3 regions of the Mesorhizobium sp. M0778 genome follow, and region 3 is predicted to be linked to each of the others. Evidence: predicted binding sites of a transcription regulator. Region 3 holds the regulator's gene; each other region holds the start of a gene.
What was found. Region 3 encodes LexA, which represses DNA repair genes until DNA is damaged. Its sites were predicted from a motif close to TGTTCNNNNTGTGTTCNG; they were not measured.
Positions count from the first base shown of each region.

Region 1 (6,550 bases), on a different contig from region 3:
GCGCCGTCGACATGAAGGGCGGCATTGCTTGTTTCGTCGCGGCGGTGGCGCGACATGTCGAGCAGAAGGGCGGCCCGAAGGGGTCGGTCTCGCTGCTGATAACCGGCGATGAGGAAGGCCCGGCGATCAACGGCACGACGAAGCTGCTCGAATGGGCGGCCGCCAAAGGCGAGAAATGGGATGCCTCGATCGTCGGCGAGCCTACCAATCCCGACGCGCTTGGCGATATGATCAAGATCGGCCGGCGCGGCTCGCTATCGGGCACGGTCGTCGTCAACGGCCGCCAGGGCCACGCCGCCTATCCGCAGCTAGCCGACAATCCGGTGCGCGGCCTGGTGACGCTGGTCGACGCCTTGCTGCACCCCGTCTTCGACAACGGAACAAGGGATTTCCAGCCGACGAATCTTGAGGTGACCTCCATCGATGTCGGCAATCCCGCCACCAACGTCATCCCGGCGAAGGCAGCAGCTACCTTCAATATCCGCTTCAACGACACATGGACCGCCGAGACGATCCAGGCCGAGATCCACAACCGCCTCGACCGGGCGGCGAAACGCAAGAAATACCGCGCCGGCAAGAAGACGCCGGTCGACTACGAGATCGTCTGGCGCGACGGGCCGAGCCATGTTTTCCTGACACGCGACGACAGGCTGATCGAGACGCTTGGCGGTTCGGTCAAAGCGGTGACCGGCAGGAAGCCGGCGCTCTCCACCTCCGGCGGCACCTCCGATGCCCGCTTTATCAAGGATTATTGTCCGGTGGTCGAATTCGGCCTGGTCGGCAAGACCATGCACATGGTCGACGAACGTGTGGCGATTGCCGATCTCGAGACGCTGACGCAGATTTATCTGCGCTTCGTTGAAGACTGGTTTGCGCAGGACATATCCTAGTGATGCTTTCAGCGGATGAAACCTATGCTTCGCTTGCCGGCGCCTGGCGGCTGATGCTCGGCAAGGCCGACGGATTTCGCCTGCTCGACCTTTCGGCGGACGGTTTCTGGAACTCCTTTTTTGCCATCGTCGTCGCGGCGCCGGCATTGATCGTCGGCTGGGTCGGCATTGCCAACGAGATCGGCGATCCCGACGCATTCGTCGGCCGTTTCAGCATGTTGATCCGGCTGGCCACCGTCGATATCGGCGCCTGGGTGCTGCCGCTCATCGGCCTGGCCCTGGTCGCGCCGCGGGTCGGCGTCGGCAGCCGTTTCGTCCATTATGTCGTCGCCAGCAACTGGGCCTCGGCGATCATCGCCTGGATGATGCTGCCATCGGCGTTGATCCGGCTTTTCCTGACATCGGCCAACGAAGTCTCCGGGCTGGTGTCGCTGCTGCTGTTCGCGCTGTCAATGGTATTGACCTGGCGGATGACCAACGTTGCCATCGGCAGGGGTGCGGCTGTCGGCAGCGCTGTTTTTGCCGGCATGTTCGTGGCGTCGCTGATCGTCCTGTTCGGCCTGCAGGCGCTGCTCGGTATCAGCGTGCCGGATCAGCCAGGCGTCGGATAATCGACGCCGACTAGAAACAGCCCGTCGGGCGGCGCCACCTGACCGCAGGCCGCACGGTCGCGCGCCTCGAGCGCGGCCTTGAGGTCGGCAATGGTCCAGCCGCCTTCGCCGACACGTTTGAGCGAGCCGACCATCGAGCGCACCTGGTTGTGCAGGAATGACCGCGCCGAAGCGCGGACTTCGATGAAATCGCCCGCCCGGCTGACATCCAGCCGGTCGAGCGTGCGGACCGGGCTGGTGGCTTGGCACTGGGTCGAGCGGAAGGTGGTGAAATCATGCCGGCCAAGCAGCACTTTTGCCGCTTCGTGCATGGCGGCGGCATCGAGCTGCTTCGGTACCCACCAGATCTTGCCCTTGTCGAGCGCTGCCGGCGCGCGGCGGTTGACGATACGGTAGAGATAGTGGCGGCCGATCGCCGAGAAACGCGCATCGAAGCCATCCGGCACGACGGCGGCCTTCAGGATGGCGATGTGGGCCTTGGCCGCTTGCAGATGCGCATTGACGGCGTCGCGCACCTTGTCGCCGGGCCATGCCTTGACCAGATCGACATGCGCCACCTGAGCGGTCGCATGGACACCGGCATCGGTGCGGCCGGCGGCGCGCAGAGAGACCTGCTCGCCGCAGAACTTCTCGATCGCCTGCTCGATCGCCTGCTGCACCGAAGGCTGATTGGCCTGGCGTTGCCAGCCGGCAAAGAGACTGCCGTCATATTCGATGTCGAGGCGAAAACGCGGCATTCCCGGATCGAGGCGAAATCAGGCGGCGAGGGCTGAGCCGAAGGCCGAGGCGTAGACCAGCCTGCCGGTCTCCGGCGCCTCGCCCCAGGCAAGCGCCTGCAAAGCCTCGCCTTGGTAGTCGCTCTCGAATTTCGCTGCACGGGCGCGGCTGTAGCCGAAGCGGCCATAGTAGGCCGGATCGCCGAGCACTACGGCGAGCGTCTCGCCGGCGGCTTTCAGGCGGATATGCGCCTCGCGGACCAGGGCACCGCCGATGCCGGTGCCGTGGAACGACGGCTCGACCGCCAGCGGCGCCAGCGCGACTGCCGGGAAGCTCTTGCCGCCATTCTGCACGAAGAGCCGTGAAAACAGGATATGGCCGACCACTTGCCCGTCTTCCTCCGCCACCAGTTCGACGACGGCATCACCGCCGGTGACCAGCGCGTCGACCAGTCCGGCCTCCGCCTGCTGGCCGAATGCGTGTTCTTCGACAAGGCGGATCGCCTCGCGGTCCCGCGGCGTCGCCGCGCGTATGGACATCATGCTCATGACAATTTCATTCCTTTTTCGAGCTTGGCCCCGCGCAGAAACTCCTGCGCGGCAATGGGCCTTCCGCCCGCACGTTGAACTTCGACCAGCCTGATCGCGCCTGACCCGCAGGCGACCGTCAGCCGGTCATCGAGAATTCCTCCCGATTCGCCGGCGCCTTGCGAGAGCGTCGAGCGAAGCAGTTTCAGCCGTTCCACGCGGCCGCCGATTTCGGCCTCGCACCATGCACCGGGAAAGGGCGACAGGCCGCGAATCTGGTTGTGCACGTCGCCGGCAGGTCGCAGCCAGTCTATGCGAGTCTCCGATTTATCGATTTTCTTGGCGTAGGTCACCCCCACCTCCGTCTGTGTGGTAAATGTCAGCGTATTCCGCTCCAGCCGTTCGACCGCTTGCACCATCAGCGCAGCACCGAGGACCATCAGCCGGTCGTGCAGATCGCCGGCCGTCATGTCGGGTCCAATGGCGCATTTTTCAACCATTGCCACGGGGCCGGTGTCGAGGCCTTCCTCCATCCGCATCACCATCATGCCCGTCTCGGTATCGCCGGCCATGATGGCGCGCTGGATAGGGGCAGCGCCGCGCCAGCGCGGCAATAGCGATGCGTGGCCATTGAGGCAACCGAGCCGAGGTGCCTCGAGAATAGGTTTGGGCAGAAGCAGCCCGTAGGCGACCACCACGGCGACGTCGGCACGCAAGGCGCGGAACGCCTCCTGCTCCGCCTCGCTCCTCAGCGACACCGGCGACCGCACCTCGATGCCAAGCCGCTCCGCCTCGCGCTGCACCGGCGACGGCGTCAGCTCGAGCCCGCGCCTGCCCGCGGCGCGCGGCGGCTGCGTGTAGACGGCTGCCAATTCATGCCCTGCCCCGGCGATCGCTCGCAGCGTCGGCACGGAGAATTCGGGCGTACCCATGAAGATGACACGCAGGGGCATTGGTCGACCCCTATCCCACCATCTTGCCCGGCGCCTTGTCCCTGGCGAGCTTCTTGAATTTCTTGACCACCATGTCGCGCTTCAGCTTGGAGATGTGGTCGATGAACAGCACGCCGTTGAGATGGTCGATCTCGTGCTGCAGGCAGGTCGCCATCAGCCCCTCGGCCTCGATCTCCTGCAGCTTGCCGTCGCGATCAAGGTACTTCACCCGCACCGCCGCCGGACGCTCGACCTCGGCATAGTAATCCGGGATCGACAGGCAGCCTTCCTCGTAGACCGAACGCTGGTCGGAGCTTTCGAGGATTTCGGGATTGATGAAGACGTGCGGTGCCGGCGTCTCATCCTCCTTGGCGAGGTCGATCACCAGCATGCGCAGGGGTTCGCCGACCTGGATCGCCGCGAGGCCGATGCCGGGCGCGTCATACATGGTGTCCAGCATGTCGCCGGCCAGTTTGCGCAAGTCACCGTCGACACGCTCGAGCGGTTTTGAAACCTGGCGCAGGACGGGATCGGGGAGGATGATAAGCGGCTTGATCGACATGGCGTCTCACCTAAGACGTCGCACGAAAAGCGTCAACCGGGGCGGCCACGGGCCGTTCACGTTTTGATCTATGCCGACGTTCCGAATCATCTATGCTGTCGGCATGAACGAACTGGCCACCATCCTGTCCGAACCTGTCGCCCGGCTCGGCGCCACCACGATCACCCTCGGCCATGCCCTGGGTTTCGGCGCAGTGCTGTTCGTCGGGCTGTTCGTGGCGTTGGTCATTGCGCTGTGGCGATCGGCCAAGGCGCGGACTGTGGCGGCCGCCGAAGCCGCCGACCACGCCCGCGACGCCGAGGTGCGGATGGCCGGCATCTTGGCAAGCCAGGCGGAAATGCAGGGCCGCATGGGCGCCATCGCAGAAGTGTTCGGGGCACGCCAGGCGGAACTGACACAGTCGATCGGCCAGCGCCTCGATGCCATGACCGGCCGCCTAGGCCAGACCATGACCGAGCAGACGAGATCGACGCATGAGAGCCTCGCCAAGCTGCAGGAGCGGCTGGCGGTCATCGATATCGCGCAAGGCAACATCCAGTCGCTGGCTGGCCAGGTCGTGCAATTGCAGGCGATCCTTTCCAATAAGCAGACGCGCGGCGCCTTCGGCCAGTCGCGCATGGAAGCGATCGTCGCCGATGGATTGCCGCACGGCGCCTATGAATTCCAGGCGACCTTGTCGAATGGCAGCCGGCCCGACTGCCTGGTGAAGATGCCGAACGGCGCACCGTCGCTTGCCATCGACGCAAAGTTTCCGCTCGAGGCCTGGAATGCCATCCGGGCCGCCGAAGGCGCCGACCTGCAGAAGTCCGCCGCACAGGCTTTCCGCCGCGATATCGAGGTGCATGTCCGCGACATCGCTGAAAAATACCTGATCCAGGGCGAGACTCAGGATACCGCCTTCATGTTTGTTCCCTCTGAATCGGTGTTCGCCGAAATCCATGAGAATTTCGAGGCGGTTGTCCAAAAGGCGCATCGTTCGCGGATCGTCATCGTCTCGCCGTCGCTTTTGATGCTGTCGATCCAGGTCATCCAGGCAATCCTCAAGGATGCACGCATGCGCGAGCAGGCGCACCTGATCCAGGGCGAGGTCATCCGGCTGATGGAAGACGTCTCTCGGCTCGACGAGCGGGTGCGCAAATTACAGACGCATTTTGGCCAATCGGCCAAGGATATCGAGGACATCCTCGTCTCGACGTCGAAGGTGACCAGGCGCGGACAAAAGATCGAGGCGCTGGAGTTTGGCGTGCAGCCGGCGGAGGACACCGCTGGGTCGAATGGCAGCGGAGCAAAAGCGGAAAGCAGCGCGCGTGTTGCCGATTCGAAAACCGGGCAGCTGAGGCTAAGGGTCGTCGAAGGCGACGATTGAGAGCTACGCCGGAACCGGAGCCGAGGCTTCGCCCGGTCTGGCGCTACTGCTCCTCGATGATGGTTGTGCCTTCGAATTCCGGCAGCCAATGCAGCGCCGAGCGATGCCAGATCTGCTTTCTCGGCACCAGTTGATCGCGCTGCCATGCCGTGCCGACCCTGATGCCGTAAACCTTCGGTCCCGCGCCCGCCGACGTGGCGTAGAGATGCGAGCCGCACTCACCGCAAAATGCCTGAGCGCGCTTGGCACCACTCGAACCGGTCTTGATGTAGATTTTCGGCGCGCCCTTGGTGATCGTGTAATTGTCCTCGGACGCCGGCACGGTGACGCGAAAGGCCGTTCCGGTTAGCTTCTGACAATCGATGCAGTGACAAATGGTGGTCTTTTCCGGATCGACCTCGGCCTCGTAAGTAATGGCGCCGCAATGACACCCGCCGTCGATTTTCATCTTCGTTCCTCCTGGAGCTTTTGCGCGCAATCATAACCGGGACTGCCCGATGGCGCAGCCATTTTCCTCAGGCCGGCTCCCCTCCGGACGCCGCCAAGGCCTTGCTCCGCCGTTCCCAGGTGCCGGTGGTCTGCGGCTTGACGAACAGGCGCGTGACCTCCGGCATCTCCGCCTTCAGCCGTGTCTCGAGGCGTTCGACGCAGGTCTCTATCTCGGGCGCCGACAAGTGGTCCTCGAACTCGATGCTCAGAGCGGCGACGATCTCCTGAGGCCCCATATGGAGCGTCAGTACGCCATTTGCCCGCTGCACCGCCGGGTCCTGCTGGACAATGGCCAGCACTTTCATTTGCATCTCGGGCGAGGCCGGCTCGCCGAGCAGCAGGCTCTTGCTTTCGCGGGCCAGGAAGATCGCGGTCGCGCCCAGGATCAGCGCGATGCCGATCGACGCGGCGCCGTCGAGCTTCGGCATGTCCAGCAGTTCCGCCGCCAATATGCCG
Region 1 covers NZ_JAMYPA010000026.1:28,457-35,006, reverse strand. Annotated here, with positions in the region: gene dapE (succinyl-diaminopimelate desuccinylase) at 1-890, shown strand, start outside; gene NKI22_RS26960 (hypothetical protein) at 893-1,501, shown strand; gene truA (tRNA pseudouridine(38-40) synthase TruA) at 1,483-2,238, opposite strand; gene NKI22_RS26950 (GNAT family N-acetyltransferase) at 2,257-2,766, opposite strand; gene fmt (methionyl-tRNA formyltransferase) at 2,763-3,692, opposite strand; gene def (peptide deformylase) at 3,709-4,239, opposite strand; gene NKI22_RS26935 (DNA recombination protein RmuC) at 4,343-5,605, shown strand; gene NKI22_RS26930 (GFA family protein) at 5,649-6,053, opposite strand; gene NKI22_RS26925 (cation diffusion facilitator family transporter) at 6,121-6,550, opposite strand, start outside.
Region 1: the regulator LexA is predicted to act here: its motif matches at 4,293-4,310, upstream of NKI22_RS26935 (DNA recombination protein RmuC).

Region 2 (6,550 bases), on a different contig from region 3:
ATGCAGCTCGAAGCCGTAACGCGCATGATGGCTGCCGCAGCCGCACATCATGCGGTCGCGCAACACCTTGGCGACGATCGAGGCTGCAGCGATCGACTGCGAGCGCTGGTCGCCCTTGATCAGCGCTTTGCCCTCGCAGGGCAGGCCGGGCGGCACGTCGCGGCCGTCGGCCAGCGCCAGCTTCGGCCGGATTGACAGGCCGGCCACTGCACGGCGCATCGCCTCCAGGCTGGCCTTGAGGATGTTGGAGGCATCGATGCCTTCGGCGCTGACCGAGGCCATCGATACGGCGAGTGCGGAGCCGAGGATTTTCAGGAACAGCGCCTCGCGCTGCAAATGCGTCAGCCGCTTGGAATCATCGAGGCCGTCGGGGATGTTGGCGGGATCGAGCACCACCGCTGCAGCCACCACCGGCCCGGCGAGCGGGCCGCGGCCGGCCTCGTCCATCCCCGCCACCGGCCACAGGCCTTCGGCCATCGCCTTCGTCTCGAACGAGAAGTCGGGTTTCTCGACGATTTCGAAGAGAAGCGGAGAATCGGAACGCGGGCGAGCCATGGTGCGGCGAGGTTCGCATCGGCTCCGATTCTCCGCAAGTCCCCTCCGGGTCGGGCGGGGCACCGGACCAGGAGGGGCTACCGTCTGCAAGCCCGGGGACAGGACAGGCCGGACGGGATTTTTCGCCTGCTGCGGCCGCTTCAAGCGGCTGGCGCGAGACGCTTTGTCACAGCAGCATCAGCTGCTCGGTTGCCTTGGCGGCGGGGACGAACCGGTCGGTCCTCAGCGAGCGCCGCTCGGCATTGAGGCCGAGCCGTTTGGCGGCGATCTCGAAACGGCGGCCGATCTGCCAGGCATAAGGGCCGGAGCCTTTCATGCGCTTGCCCCATTCCGAATCGTAGTCCTTGCCGTCGCGCATCGAACGGATCAGCGACATGACGTGGCGATAGCGGTCGGGATAGTGGCGCAGCAGCCAGTCCTTGAAGATCGGCGCGACCTCCAGCGGCAGGCGCAGCAGCACATAGCCCGCTTCACGCGCGCCCGCTGCCTGCGCCGAATCGAGGATGCGCTCCATTTCCGAGTCGGTCAGTCCGGGGATGATCGGCGCGACCATCACCGAGGCCGGAATGCCGGCGTCCGAAAGCTGCCTGATCGCCTCCAGCCGCTTGGTCGGCGTCGACGCGCGCGGCTCCATCGTTCTGGCCAGCATCCTGTCCAATGTCGTCACCGACAGTGCCACCTTGGCCAGCCCGCGTTCGGCCATGCGTGACAGAATGTCGATGTCGCGTGTCACCAGCGCTGACTTGGTGACGATGCCGACCGGATGCCCGCGCGCCTCCAGCACTTCGAGGATCTCGCGCATGATCCGGTATTGCTTCTCGATCGGCTGGTAGGGATCGGTGTTGGTGCCGATGGCGATGGTGCGCGGCTGGTAATTATCCCTGGACAATTCCTTGTCGAGCAGCCGCGCCGCATCCGGCTTGGCAAACAGCTTCGATTCGAAATCCAGCCCCGGCGACAGGCCCATGAAGCTGTGCGTCGGCCGCGCGAAGCAATAGACGCAGCCATGTTCGCAGCCGCGATAGGGATTGATCGAGCGGTCGAAGGAGATGTCGGGCGATTCGTTGCGGGTGATGATGGTGCGCGGCTTCTCGACCTGTACCTCGGTCTTGAAGGGCGGCAGCTCCTCCAGCGAATTCCAGCCGTCGTCGAACACATGCCGGCTGACCGGCTCGAAACGGCCGGACGGATTGATGCCCGCCGACCTGCCGCGATTGCGGTCTGGGCGGACGCGCATGCCGCTCTGCTCGATCATCGCATTCGCCATCTCGGCCCTGCCAGCGCCGAAGGCGGCAATGTCGGCACGCACGATCTGTTCCATTTTGGCCCTTTCCCAGGGACTGTCCGCCCGCTGTCGAATCGCTCTGCTCATGAATGTATTCCTATCGCACCGAGTGGAACAAAGCAAGAACTTTCTCGCGGCGTGCCGCAAAAACTGGCGCTGCCCACCGCTTTCCGCTATTCGGCTAAACATGCTCAGCGTCCTGATCGAAACCCTGAATGACGAGGAGGGCCTCGCCCGCACGCTCGCCTCGCTGATCGGCGGCGCGGTCGAAGGCGTGGTGCGCGACGTTCTCGTCTGCGACACCGGCTCGACCGATCAGACGCACCGCGTCGCCGAACATGCCGGCTGCCACTATGTCAGCGGCGGCATCGCCGCCGGCATCAGGCAGGCCAAGGGCGACTGGCTGCTTTTGCTGGAACCGGGAGCGCGGCTGGGGGAGGGCTGGATCGACGAGGTCGTCGCCCATACGGCCAGGCAAACCATGGCGGCGCGATTTTCACGGGCACGCGGCAGCCGCGCGCCGTTCCTGTCGCGGGTCTTTGCCGGAAATCGCGCTCTCGCCGAAGGCTTGGTGATCAGCAAGCGTCAGGCCGCCGCGCTGTCTAAGAGCGCCCGCAGCGCCGAAGCGATCGCCCGCGGCCTGGCGACAAGAAGGCTCCACGCCGAGATCTGGGTGGCGCCGCGGAAGTGACGGCTTACCATCCCGGCCTAGGAAACGCCGCCCAAGCAAATTTTCTGGCGGGTTGTCGTTTATTGTGCATTGCACAAAATCTGGCCGGGGGTTACCATTCCCAGCGATACGGGCGAATGGGTTTGGGGTGTGCCGGAGCGGCGACGACGACTATCGTCGATGCTGTTCCCTCGACATTTGAGGACCCCGATGACCCTTTCAAGCCCTGACAAGTCCGGCGCTGCAAGCCTCGAGGCGATCGCACGCAACGGCGGTACGCTGCGCCGCATCGCCGCCCGCATTCCGACCTATCTTTCCGACCTTCGCGAGAATCCGGCATGGCTGCCGATGTTCATGCTGGCGCGCACCATGCCGGCGCGGCGGCTGCACTGGCGCGGTGCGAAGCCGGTTCGGCCGGCGCGCAATGTCAGTGAAACGATGTTCGCCGGCGTCGATCGCGATGCCGTCGTCGGCGCGCTGCGGACGGAGGGGCTCTATTCGGGCCTGACGCTGCCAGCCGCCATCCATGAGGAGATCGCCCGCTTCGCCGAGCACACGCCATGCTTCGGCAATTTCGACCGCCGGCTGGAATTCCTGCCCGAAAAACACGCCGATGCAGAAAAGCATTTCGGCCGCCCGCTGCTCAGCGGCCACTATTTCGAGCGGGTCCTCGACTGCAACGCTGCGGTCGCCGTGCAGCGCGATCCGCTACTCCTCGACATCGCAGCGCACTATCTCGGCAGCCAGGCCAAGCTGATCACCACCCGCGTCTGGTGGAGCTTTCCGACCGGTGGCGTCTCGGACGCCGACAAGAACATGGCTTCGCTCGGCAAATACCATTTCGACCTCGACGACTGGCGCATGCTGAAGTTCTTTTTCTACCTGGTGCCGGTCGACAACGACACCGGGCCGCATGTCTATGTCCGCGGCTCCCACAACCGCCGCATCCTGAAGCATCAGCTGACGCTTCTGGTCGGCCATTCGGCGGAAGAGGTGCTGGGCGTCTATGGCGAGCAGAGCCCGGTCACGCTGACGGGGCAGGCCGGTCTCGGCTTTGTCGAGGATCCGTTCGGCTTCCATATGGGTACCGTGCCGACGCGCACGCCACGACTGATGATGGAAGTCGGCTTCGGCGTCTCGCCGCCGTCGCGCCGGCGGTTTCACGGCGAGCCGGTCATTCGCTGAGGCGGGATCGCCCGGCTGATACCTCGCTCCGTCTCAGCCGCGCCGCAAATGCTCGTCCAGGCGCGGCATGATCTCGACGAAGTTGCAGGGCATGTGCCGATAGTCGAGCTGCGGCTTCAAAATGCCGTCCCAGGCGTCCTTGCAGGCGCCGGGCGAACCCGGCAACACGAAGACGAAGGTGGCGTTGACGACGCCGCCGGTTGCCCGGCTCTGGATCGTCGAAGTGCCGATCTTGTCGTAGGAGATGCGGTGGAACACTTCGGAAAAGCCGTCCATGCGCTTTTCGAAGATCGGCTCCAGCGCCTCCGGCGTCACGTCGCGGCCGGTGAAGCCGGTGCCGCCGGTGGTGATGACGACATCGATCGCATCGTCCTTCGACCAGCCCAAAACCTTGTCGCGGATCTTGTCGCGGTCGTCGGTGACGATGTCACGAGCGGCGAGGATGTGGCCGGCCTCGGTGATGCGGTCGGCCAGGGTCTGCCCGGATTTGTCGTCGGCGAGGCTGCGCGTATCTGAAACGGTCAGTACCGCGATGCGTACGGGAACGAAGGGGCGGCTCTCGTCAATCCTGGCCATGCGCCTCAGCCTCCGATGTCATGCTTCGCGTCGCGGCGACAAACCAGTCGGGATGGCGGCTGCGGATATCGACGGCCGCGCGCTTGGCCACATTGCCGGTCTCGAACAGCCCGAAACAGGTGGCGCCGGAACCAGACATTCTGGCAAAACCGGCTCCAGCCTTGTTCAGCACAGAAAGCGCCTTGCCGATGGCGGGCTGGATTGCACGCGCCGCAGGCTCGAGATCGTTGCGGGTGATCTCCAGCCAGTTGCGGATACTGTGGAAGTCGAGGCTGCGCGGCAGCGGCGGCAGTCCCGCATTGTCGCGGCGGCCAAGCGCCTCGAACACGTCGGCCGTCGAGACGGCAGTTCCTGGATTGACGAGCACCAGACCCAGCGCCGGGAAACCCGGCACGAGCGTCAGCTCGTCGCCGATGCCGCGGGCTATCAGCGGCTTGGCTGCGAGGCACATCGGCACGTCGGCGCCAAGCGACAGGCCGATCCGCGCCAGTTCGGCATCGCCGATGTCGAGCCTCCAGGCCTGGACCAGAGCACGCAGCACAGCCGCCGCGTCGCTTGACCCGCCGCCGACGCCGGACGCGACCGGCAGGTTCTTTTCGAGCCTGATGGCGACAGCCGGCGCATGCTGGGGACCGGCCTCGCGACGCAGCGCGTCGCGCGCTTTCGCCACCAGATTATTGTCGTCGGCCGGTACCGCGGAGGCGTATTTGCCGGACACGGAAAACCCGTCGCTGTCGGCAAGTTCCGTCTCGATGCGGTCGCCGAAGCGCGTGAACACAGCCAGGCTTTCGATCGTGTGATAACCGTCGGCGCGCCGGCCGGTGACGTGCAGCGCGAGATTTATCTTGGCGTGCGCATGCGATGCCCGGATGCTGGTCTCGGAATCCACTGGCTCGGCCGCGAGGGAGACGACGGTCAATCCTTGGCCAGACGGTATTCGCCGGTCTTCGGATCCTTGACCAGCGTTCCCATCGTACCGTTGGCGGCTTGCTTTTCGGTACGCCGCACCTTGGCGGTCACCCGCTCGGCTTCCCTGACGAAGGAGCGGTAGCCGAAATAGGCGGCAATGCCGACGACGGCGAAGAAGATGATCTGCGGCATGTCAAACTCTCCCTCGCAAGGCCGGCAAGACGGCCGGTCGGGTCGGTTGATGATTTATGCTAGACGCTTTCACCGGCTTTTCAAAGCCCGAAGCGCGCCCACAGCGCGCGCTCTTCCGCCGCATCGATGACGCCGCTTGCCGCGGCGGCGGCAATATCGGGCGCCGAAAAACTCGAGCCGAACAGGCCGAAGCGGCCGAACAGGCCGCGCGGCGCGGTGATCAGCTTGAGCTGGGTCTTCGGCCCGAAACGGCTTTTCAGCACGCTGCGCATGTCGCCGAGGGCATCGACCAGCCCGAGCTCGAGCCCCTTCTTGGCCGTCCAGAACAGGCCGGTGAACAGGTCGGGATCGTCCTTGAGCTTGCTGCCGCGCCTATCCTTGACGAGATCGATGAAGGTCTCGTGGACCTCGAGCTGCAGCGCCTTCAGGCGCTCGACGTCTTCCTTCTTTTCCGGTTTGAACGGGTCGAGCACCGCCTTGTTCTGGCCGGCGGTGTGGACGCGGCGCTCGACGCCGATCTTCTTCAACAGCTCCGGAAAGCCGAACGAGGCCGACACCACGCCGATCGAGCCGACGATGGAGGACGGGTCGGCAAAGATCTCGTCGCCGGCGACCGCGATCATGTAGCCGCCCGATGCCGCCACGTCCTCGACGAAGACCAGGACCTTCTTGTTTTTCTCCGTTGCCAGGTCGCGGATGCGCCTGAAAATCAGCCGCGACTGCACCGGCGAGCCGCCTGGCGAATTGATCGAGATGGCGACCGCCGGCGCGTCGAAGGAAAACAGCTTTTCGAGAAGGCCGGCAGTCGACGCCAGCGACAGGCTCGGCCGGAACTGGCCGCCGCCGGGCATGATGGTGCCGTGCAGCCGGATGACCGGAATGGTGACGACGTTCGAGCGCCAGGATTTCGGCAGCAGGCGATTGAAAAGACGTTTCACGAGGGGGCTGTCTCCGGTCGATTTGCTTGAGGCATGTAGGAATTCGCCGGCCAACGGCAATGCCGTCACCCCGGCAATCAAAATGGATCAGTATCCGAACAGCGACGCCAACCCGTTATTGATCAGCTCTGCCCGTTCCGAGGGGCCATTGCCTGAATAGGCATGCAGCATCAGCGGCGGCCGGATCGACAGCTTGCCGCGTGCGCCGAGTGCTGCCCGGACGACGATGCGGATCGCTGC
Region 2 covers NZ_JAMYPA010000012.1:170,889-177,438, reverse strand. Annotated here, with positions in the region: gene rnhB (ribonuclease HII) at 1-555, opposite strand, end outside; gene NKI22_RS18735 (PA0069 family radical SAM protein) at 722-1,876, opposite strand; gene NKI22_RS18730 (glycosyltransferase) at 2,028-2,531, shown strand; gene NKI22_RS18725 (phytanoyl-CoA dioxygenase family protein) at 2,721-3,695, shown strand; gene moaB (molybdenum cofactor biosynthesis protein B) at 3,729-4,271, opposite strand; gene NKI22_RS18715 (4-(cytidine 5'-diphospho)-2-C-methyl-D-erythritol kinase) at 4,258-5,160, opposite strand; gene NKI22_RS18710 (membrane protein) at 5,187-5,372, opposite strand; gene NKI22_RS18705 (S49 family peptidase) at 5,453-6,310, opposite strand; gene NKI22_RS18700 (tRNA1(Val) (adenine(37)-N6)-methyltransferase) at 6,398-6,550, opposite strand, start outside.
Region 2: the regulator LexA is predicted to act here: its motif matches at 1,951-1,968, upstream of NKI22_RS18735 (PA0069 family radical SAM protein).

Region 3 (6,550 bases):
ATGTTCGGGCGGCTGGGCGACATTCGCTGCATCGGCTTGCCCGGCAATCCGGTGGCGAGCCTGGTCTGCACCCAGCTCTTCCTGAAGCCGCTGCTGGCGCGGCTCGGCGGCCGCGCCTTTCAGCAGGATATGCGTGAGGCACGGCTCGGCGCTGCCATGCCGGCCAACGATCTCAGGCAGGATTATGTGCGGGCTGTTGTCAGCGCTGACGCCGGCACGCTCGTGGCGACGCCGTTCAGCATCCAGGATTCCTCGATGCTGAAAATGCTGGCCGATGCCAACGGGCTGATCGTCCGTGCGCCGTTCACGCCCGCCGCGGCGGCGGGCGCCGCTTGCGACGTGCTGATGCTACGCTGAACCTGCCTCACTCCGAGATCAAGGTCCGGGTCAGCGGATGGTCTGGATCGGCCAAACCGTCGATGATGTTGAAATGATGCCGGTCAGGCTCGACCACCGAACTGGTCGCGGCACCCAGGCCGATCCAGATGTTGGCCAGCAACGCGCTCTGGCGCAGGAATTCGGCGCGCTCGCCGCCGCCGGCCCAGCAGGTCAGGCGGGCCTTGTCCATCGGGCGCAGCAGCACCGGGCTTTCGGCCTGCGCCTCGGCCTCATCGATCGCCAGCGTCTCGTTCATGCCGGTGCGCATGATCGGGCGCAAATCGTGCACACCCGAGATCGATACGACATGGCGAATGCGCCGGACAATTTCGGGCGCCAGCGGCGTCGTCGTCGTAACCATCCGGCTAACAAGATGGCCACCGGCCGAGTGTCCGGTCAGCATCAGCGGCCCTGCGACCATCCCCGCCGCCTTGCCGATCGCCGCGCCGACTTCCTGGACGATGCCGCCAATGCGCATCTGCGGACAGAGCGTGTAGGACGGCGTCGCCACGGCATAGCCGCGATCAACAGCGCCAGCGGCAAGATGCGACCAGAAACTCTTGTCGAATGCCATCCAGTAGCCGCCATGGACGAACACCACGAGCCCCTTGGGCTTGGTGGCCGGCAGGAAAAGATCGAGCCGGTTGCGTGGGCCATGGCCATAGGCCATGTCGAGCCGCGCCCGGCCCTCGGTCGAAAGCACGTCGCGAAAAACCCGCGCGGGCTCGACCCAGGCCGCCGGCCAGCGATCGCTGCCGGCTATGTTGGCGCCGTTGGCATAGGCGTTGTCCCAATCGGCAATGTGACGTTCGAACACCCTGCGCCCTCCCCTGGCAATATGGCCTTGCAACGAGCGTGAGCATCGCGCGGCGCGTCGTCGCCAGCCTCACGATTCCAGCTCTCGCATCAATCTCAAGTGACAGCCGCCTTGATGGCGAAGCGCGCATCCTTCCACGCACCGGTGCGCAGGATGTCCTCAAGCACTTCGACGGCCTGCCAGACATCGGCATAGCCGACATAGAGCGGGGTGAAGCCGAAGCACATGGTCGATGGCGCGCGAAAATCGCCGATCACGCCACGTTCGATCAGCGCGCGCATGATCTGGTAGCCATGCTCGTGCATGAATGAAATCTGGCTGCCGCGTTTTTCCCCGTCGCGCGTGCTTTCGAGCGTTAGCCCGTAAGTGCCGCACTTTGCCTCGACGAGCTCGATGAACAGATCAGCCAGCGCGATGCTCTTCTTGCGCACCGCCGTCATGTCGACATCGTTCCAGATGTCGAGCGCGCCCTTCAGCGTGCGCATCGACAGGACCGGCTGGGTGCCGCACAGAAACCGGCGGATGCCGGTGCCGGCCGCATAGCCTGGCTCGAAGGCGAAGGGCCGTGCATGGCCCCACCATCCGGTGAGCGGCTGCTGGATGTCGGCAAGATGCCGCTCAGCCGCATAGATGAAGGCAGGCGCGCCCGGTCCGCCATTCAGATATTTGTAGGTGCAGCCAACGGCAAAATCGGCGTTTGCCGTGTCGAGCTCGACTGGCATCGCACCGGCGGTGTGGCAGAGATCCCAGACGATCATCGCCCCGGCTTCCTGGGCCCTGCGCGTCAGCGCCGGCATGTCGCGCAGTTCGCCCGACTTGTAGTTGATGTGGTTGACCAGCACCACGGCGGTGCGTTCGTCGATCAGCTCTTCGATGCTCGGCGCGTCGACCCCCGAGAGGCGCAGCAGCGTATCTTTTCGCGTCGAAACCACACCCTCAGCCATGTAGAGGTCTGTCGGAAAACTGTCGCCCTCGGCGACGATGACCTGCCGCTCCGGCCGCATGGCCATGGCGGCGTGCAGCAGCTTGTAGATGTTGACCGATGTCGTGTCGCAGACCACCGTCTGGCCGGCCGCGGCACCGATCAGGCGCCCGAGCTGGTCGCCGAGTTCGAGCGGCATGTTGAACCAGCCAGCCGTGTTCCAGGCGCGGATGAGATCATGCGCCCATTCTTCGGTCGCTGCCTTGCTCAATTCATCGAAAGCTGCACGCGAAGCGGCCCCTAGCGAATTGCCGTCGAGATAGATCACTCCTTGCGGCAGCACAAAGCGGTTGCGCATCGCGCGCAGCGGATCTGCAGCATCCATCGCCCTTATGGCCACGAGATCGCGAATTCCTGTCATGATTTGTCTGCTCCCCCAAGATTCACCGCAACGCCGGACACGCATCGACGGCATCCATCGGTCACGAGCGGTTCTCCATTACCTGGTATCGCGCAGCAAGGCTCCACCGGCGACAAGTTGCCTGACCACGCGGTGGAAACCAGGAGCCAAGCCAACCCAAGGTTGGCGTTTTGAGTTCGTTTCGTTCACGGTGCATTGACCAAACCGCACAGTCGATACGGCTTCAATTCCGTGCCCTTTGCCGGCTGAAGGCCGATACCAGTGCCGCCTTCTGGGAACCCAGAGGCCGCAAACGAAAGCAGAATCAAGGCGATGACGCCCGCGGCGGTGAAAATGCAGCGTTCCGGTTTGGTGAGTGGTATCGTTTCCCGAGCCCTAACACATTCATTAAACTTTAAACAGTTGCGGAACACAACTGGAACAGATAGTGTTTGTTCTGGGTTTGTTTTTCTGATTCTGTTGGGGGTCGCTATGCTGACACGCAAACAACACGAACTGCTTATGTTCATCCACGAAAGGCTGAAGGAAAGCGGTATCCCGCCCTCCTTCGACGAGATGAAGGAAGCGCTCGACCTGGCTTCCAAATCGGGAATCCACCGGCTGATTACGGCGCTGGAGGAGCGCGGCTTCATTCGCCGTTTGCCCAACCGGGCCCGTGCACTGGAGGTGCTGCGCCTGCCCGATTCGATCGCCCCCGGCCTCAATGCGGCACGCAAGTTCTCGCCGAGCGTCATCCAGGGCAGTCTTGGGCAAGGTCCTCGGCAGGGCAAGCCGACATCGTCGCGGATGCCTGCAGCCGGCAATGACGACGATGTCGTCGCCGCCGTGTCGATCCCGGTGATGGGCCGCATCGCCGCCGGTGTGCCGATCGATGCCATCCAGCACCAGACGCATTCGATCTCGGTGCCGCCGGACATGATCATGGGCGGCGAGCATTATGCGCTGGAGGTCAAAGGCGATTCGATGATCGAGGCTGGCATTTTCGACGGCGACACGGTGATCATCCGCAATGCCGATACGGCGAGCCCCGGTGAGATCGTGGTGGCACTGGTCGACGAGGAAGAAGCGACGCTGAAGCGGTTCCGCCGCAAGGGCGCCTCGATCGCCCTGGAAGCCGCCAATCCGGCCTACGAGACGCGCATCTTCGGACCAGACAGGGTCAAGGTGCAGGGCAAGCTCGTTGGGCTGATCCGCCGCTACTGAGCTGCGCCCTTGGCGCCGGCTTTTGGCTTGTCGGCTCTGCGGTATGGCGGCATGCCCCGCGCCGCGCGTGAAAATTTCCGCTGCACGTGCCAGGGCCGGTATGATTTTTCGACGGCGAAGCGGATTTCGGCGCGTGTTGCCGCTTGTGGATCGAAATAGACGGCCGCACTTCCCGCGCGCGCCAGTTGCCGTTTGGTGACGACGAGGACCAGCCGGTCGTAGTAGCAGGGATTATGGGCGGTGGCGTCGTCGATGACGATCAAGCTGGCAAAGGCGCAGGCTGGCCGTGCAGTATCGCGGTCATTGGCTAGCGCGATGATCGCGCCGGATGGATGCCTGGCAAGGCAGAGACCGTCCGTGCAAATGAACGGCATGCCCGGCGGTAAGTCGGCCGGATCGGCAATGTCGAATTGCGGATCGTTCTTTCCAGGTGTTTCCGGCGCGACGATAGCCTCTGATGTGAGCGCGCGTTTCCAGTTGTCGATGGTGAACTCATTCGGGCGTGCCCGGTTGACCGCGAGTTCACCGCTGCCGATCGGCAGCGCGACGAGCCGTGCGTCCTCCGAGATCAATACATCGGGTACGCGCGTCTGCGTTGTCGTTAGCAAGCCGGCGAGCGCAAAAGGAAGGGCCACGAGCCGCAACCAGGTCGTCGCCATGCTGGCAATGACGAGGGCGATCGTCACCAAAAGGACAGATCTCAGCGAAATCAGCCCGACCGCATCGATCGGCGAGCGCTCGGAGATCCACCCGGACAGGGCGATCATCGCCGTCAGCCCCTTGCCCATCACGTAGAGGAAAGGCCCATCCGCGCCGAACGGCATCGCCAGCGCACTGAGGACGGCGAAGGGCATGACGACCAGTGAGACGATAGGCATGATGGCCAGATTGGCGAACAGGCTGAGCGGCGCCACGCGCTGGAAATGCCATATGGCGAAAAGCGCCGTGGCGCTCCCTGCAATGATCGAGGTCATCGCCAGGCCGCCCATGCCCAGCAGTACCTTTCTAGTGGCAAAGCGTAGCGGCGACCGCCGGGGCGGCGGCGTGGTGGCCCCGCCGGCGCGGTAATCGGACCAGCCTGCATAGGCGCCGACAAGGGCCGCCGTCGCGGCGAAGGACATCTGGAAGCTCGGACCGACCACCTCGTGCGGCGACACCAGAATGACCGCGATGGCCGAGATCGCCAGGTTGCGCATGGTGAGCGCGGCCCGGTCGAACAGCACGGCGATAAGCATCACCGCCAACATGATGAAGCTGCGTTCGGCCGCCACCACAATGCCGGAAAAGACGAGGTAGGCCGCAATCGAAAAAAGCGCGGCGGCCGCCGCGTATTTCTTGACCGGCCGTCGCGATGAGAAATCGGGAAACAGCGCAAAGGCGCCGCGCAGCAGCGCCATAATGGTGCCGGCGACCAACGCCATATGCAGCCCCGAGATGGAGATGATGTGGTAGATGCCGGTACGCCGCATCGCTTCGTTGATCTCCTCGGGAATGCCGGCGCGCACGCCGACGATCAGCGCAGCAGCAATCTCGCCCTCGGCGCCGCCGATGCGGCTGCGGATATGGTCGGCGATGGATTCGCGCGCGTCTTCGATCGCGGAAGAAAGCCGCGCGGCAAACGGCATGCTGCTCGACGACACGACTTTCGGATTGCCGAGAAAAAAGCCGCTGCCGCCGATACCGGCAAAATAGCTGTCGAAGGAGAAATCATAGCTGTCGGGCCGCACCGGCCCGGTCGGCGGCAGCAGCCGCACATAGCCGGCGATCTCGGAACCGGCGGTCAGCTCAGCCGGTATTTTCATCGCCGAAACGCGGACCCGTTCCGGCATGTAGCGCAGTGTCGGCCTGGCAGTTGAGATCACATCGATCGTCAGCCTGATGCGGCCGCTCGCCATGGGCTCGAACGATACGACGCGACCCGTGAGGCGCGTCGAGATTTCGGAACCGAGCATATGCGTTCCGACACGCCAGGTCTCGACCTTGGCGGCAAGCACGCCAAGCGCGCAGAGCAACGCCGCCATGAAGCACAGGCGGGTTCTGGGCCACGACCGCGAGGCGACGGCACAGAGGGCTGCCAAGGCGACGATTGCGATCGGCTGTGGAAAGGCCGGCTCCACCGCCAGCGCAAAATATACGACCACCCCGCATGCGAGGAACACCGGCACCAGCAGGAAGGCGACCCCACGGTCGAGCTCCAGGCCGACCGCCGAGGTTACGCCGTTGCGGATACGGGACGGTGACGGGAGGCGGAAACGCCGGCGTAGGCGCACGATGGGCTCGGCCGCGGGCACGAGAACCGTTGCTGGGTCGCTCGCCGGCAGCGACGGGGCATCAAAGCGTGGAACCGGCAGCAATGCCGGTGCCGGCAGGACAGGCACGGGCGCGGCAAACAGCAAGCGTTCGCTGACGCCGCTGCCAACGTCCTCGCCCTCGCCCGCACCACGGCCTCGCACAGCCATCGGGTCTGCCCCTTGCGCCCTCGACCTCCTATGCTACATGAACGCGCAACGCGCGAAAGTCCGCAAACCCACTTCCTTCGCCTGCCTGAGAGTTCCATGCCCGACAAGGTCGTCACCCGTTTTGCCCCCTCGCCCACCGGCTATCTGCATATTGGCGGGGCGCGCACGGCGCTGTTCAACTGGCTGTATGCCAAGCACACAGCCGGCACGATGCTGCTGCGCATCGAGGACACCGACCGCGAGCGTTCCACCGATGCGGCAACCGCGGCCATCCTCGACGGGCTTTCCTGGCTTGGCCTGACATGGGACGGTGAGCCGGTGTCGCAGTTCGAGCGTGCGCCGCGCCATCG
Region 3 covers NZ_JAMYPA010000010.1:98,210-104,759, forward strand. Annotated here, with positions in the region: gene NKI22_RS16360 (molybdopterin molybdotransferase MoeA) at 1-357, shown strand, start outside; gene NKI22_RS16365 (hormone-sensitive lipase) at 365-1,195, opposite strand; gene kynU (kynureninase) at 1,291-2,538, opposite strand; gene lexA (transcriptional repressor LexA) at 3,010-3,741, shown strand; gene NKI22_RS16380 (ComEC/Rec2 family competence protein) at 3,735-6,200, opposite strand; gene gltX (glutamate--tRNA ligase) at 6,297-6,550, shown strand, end outside.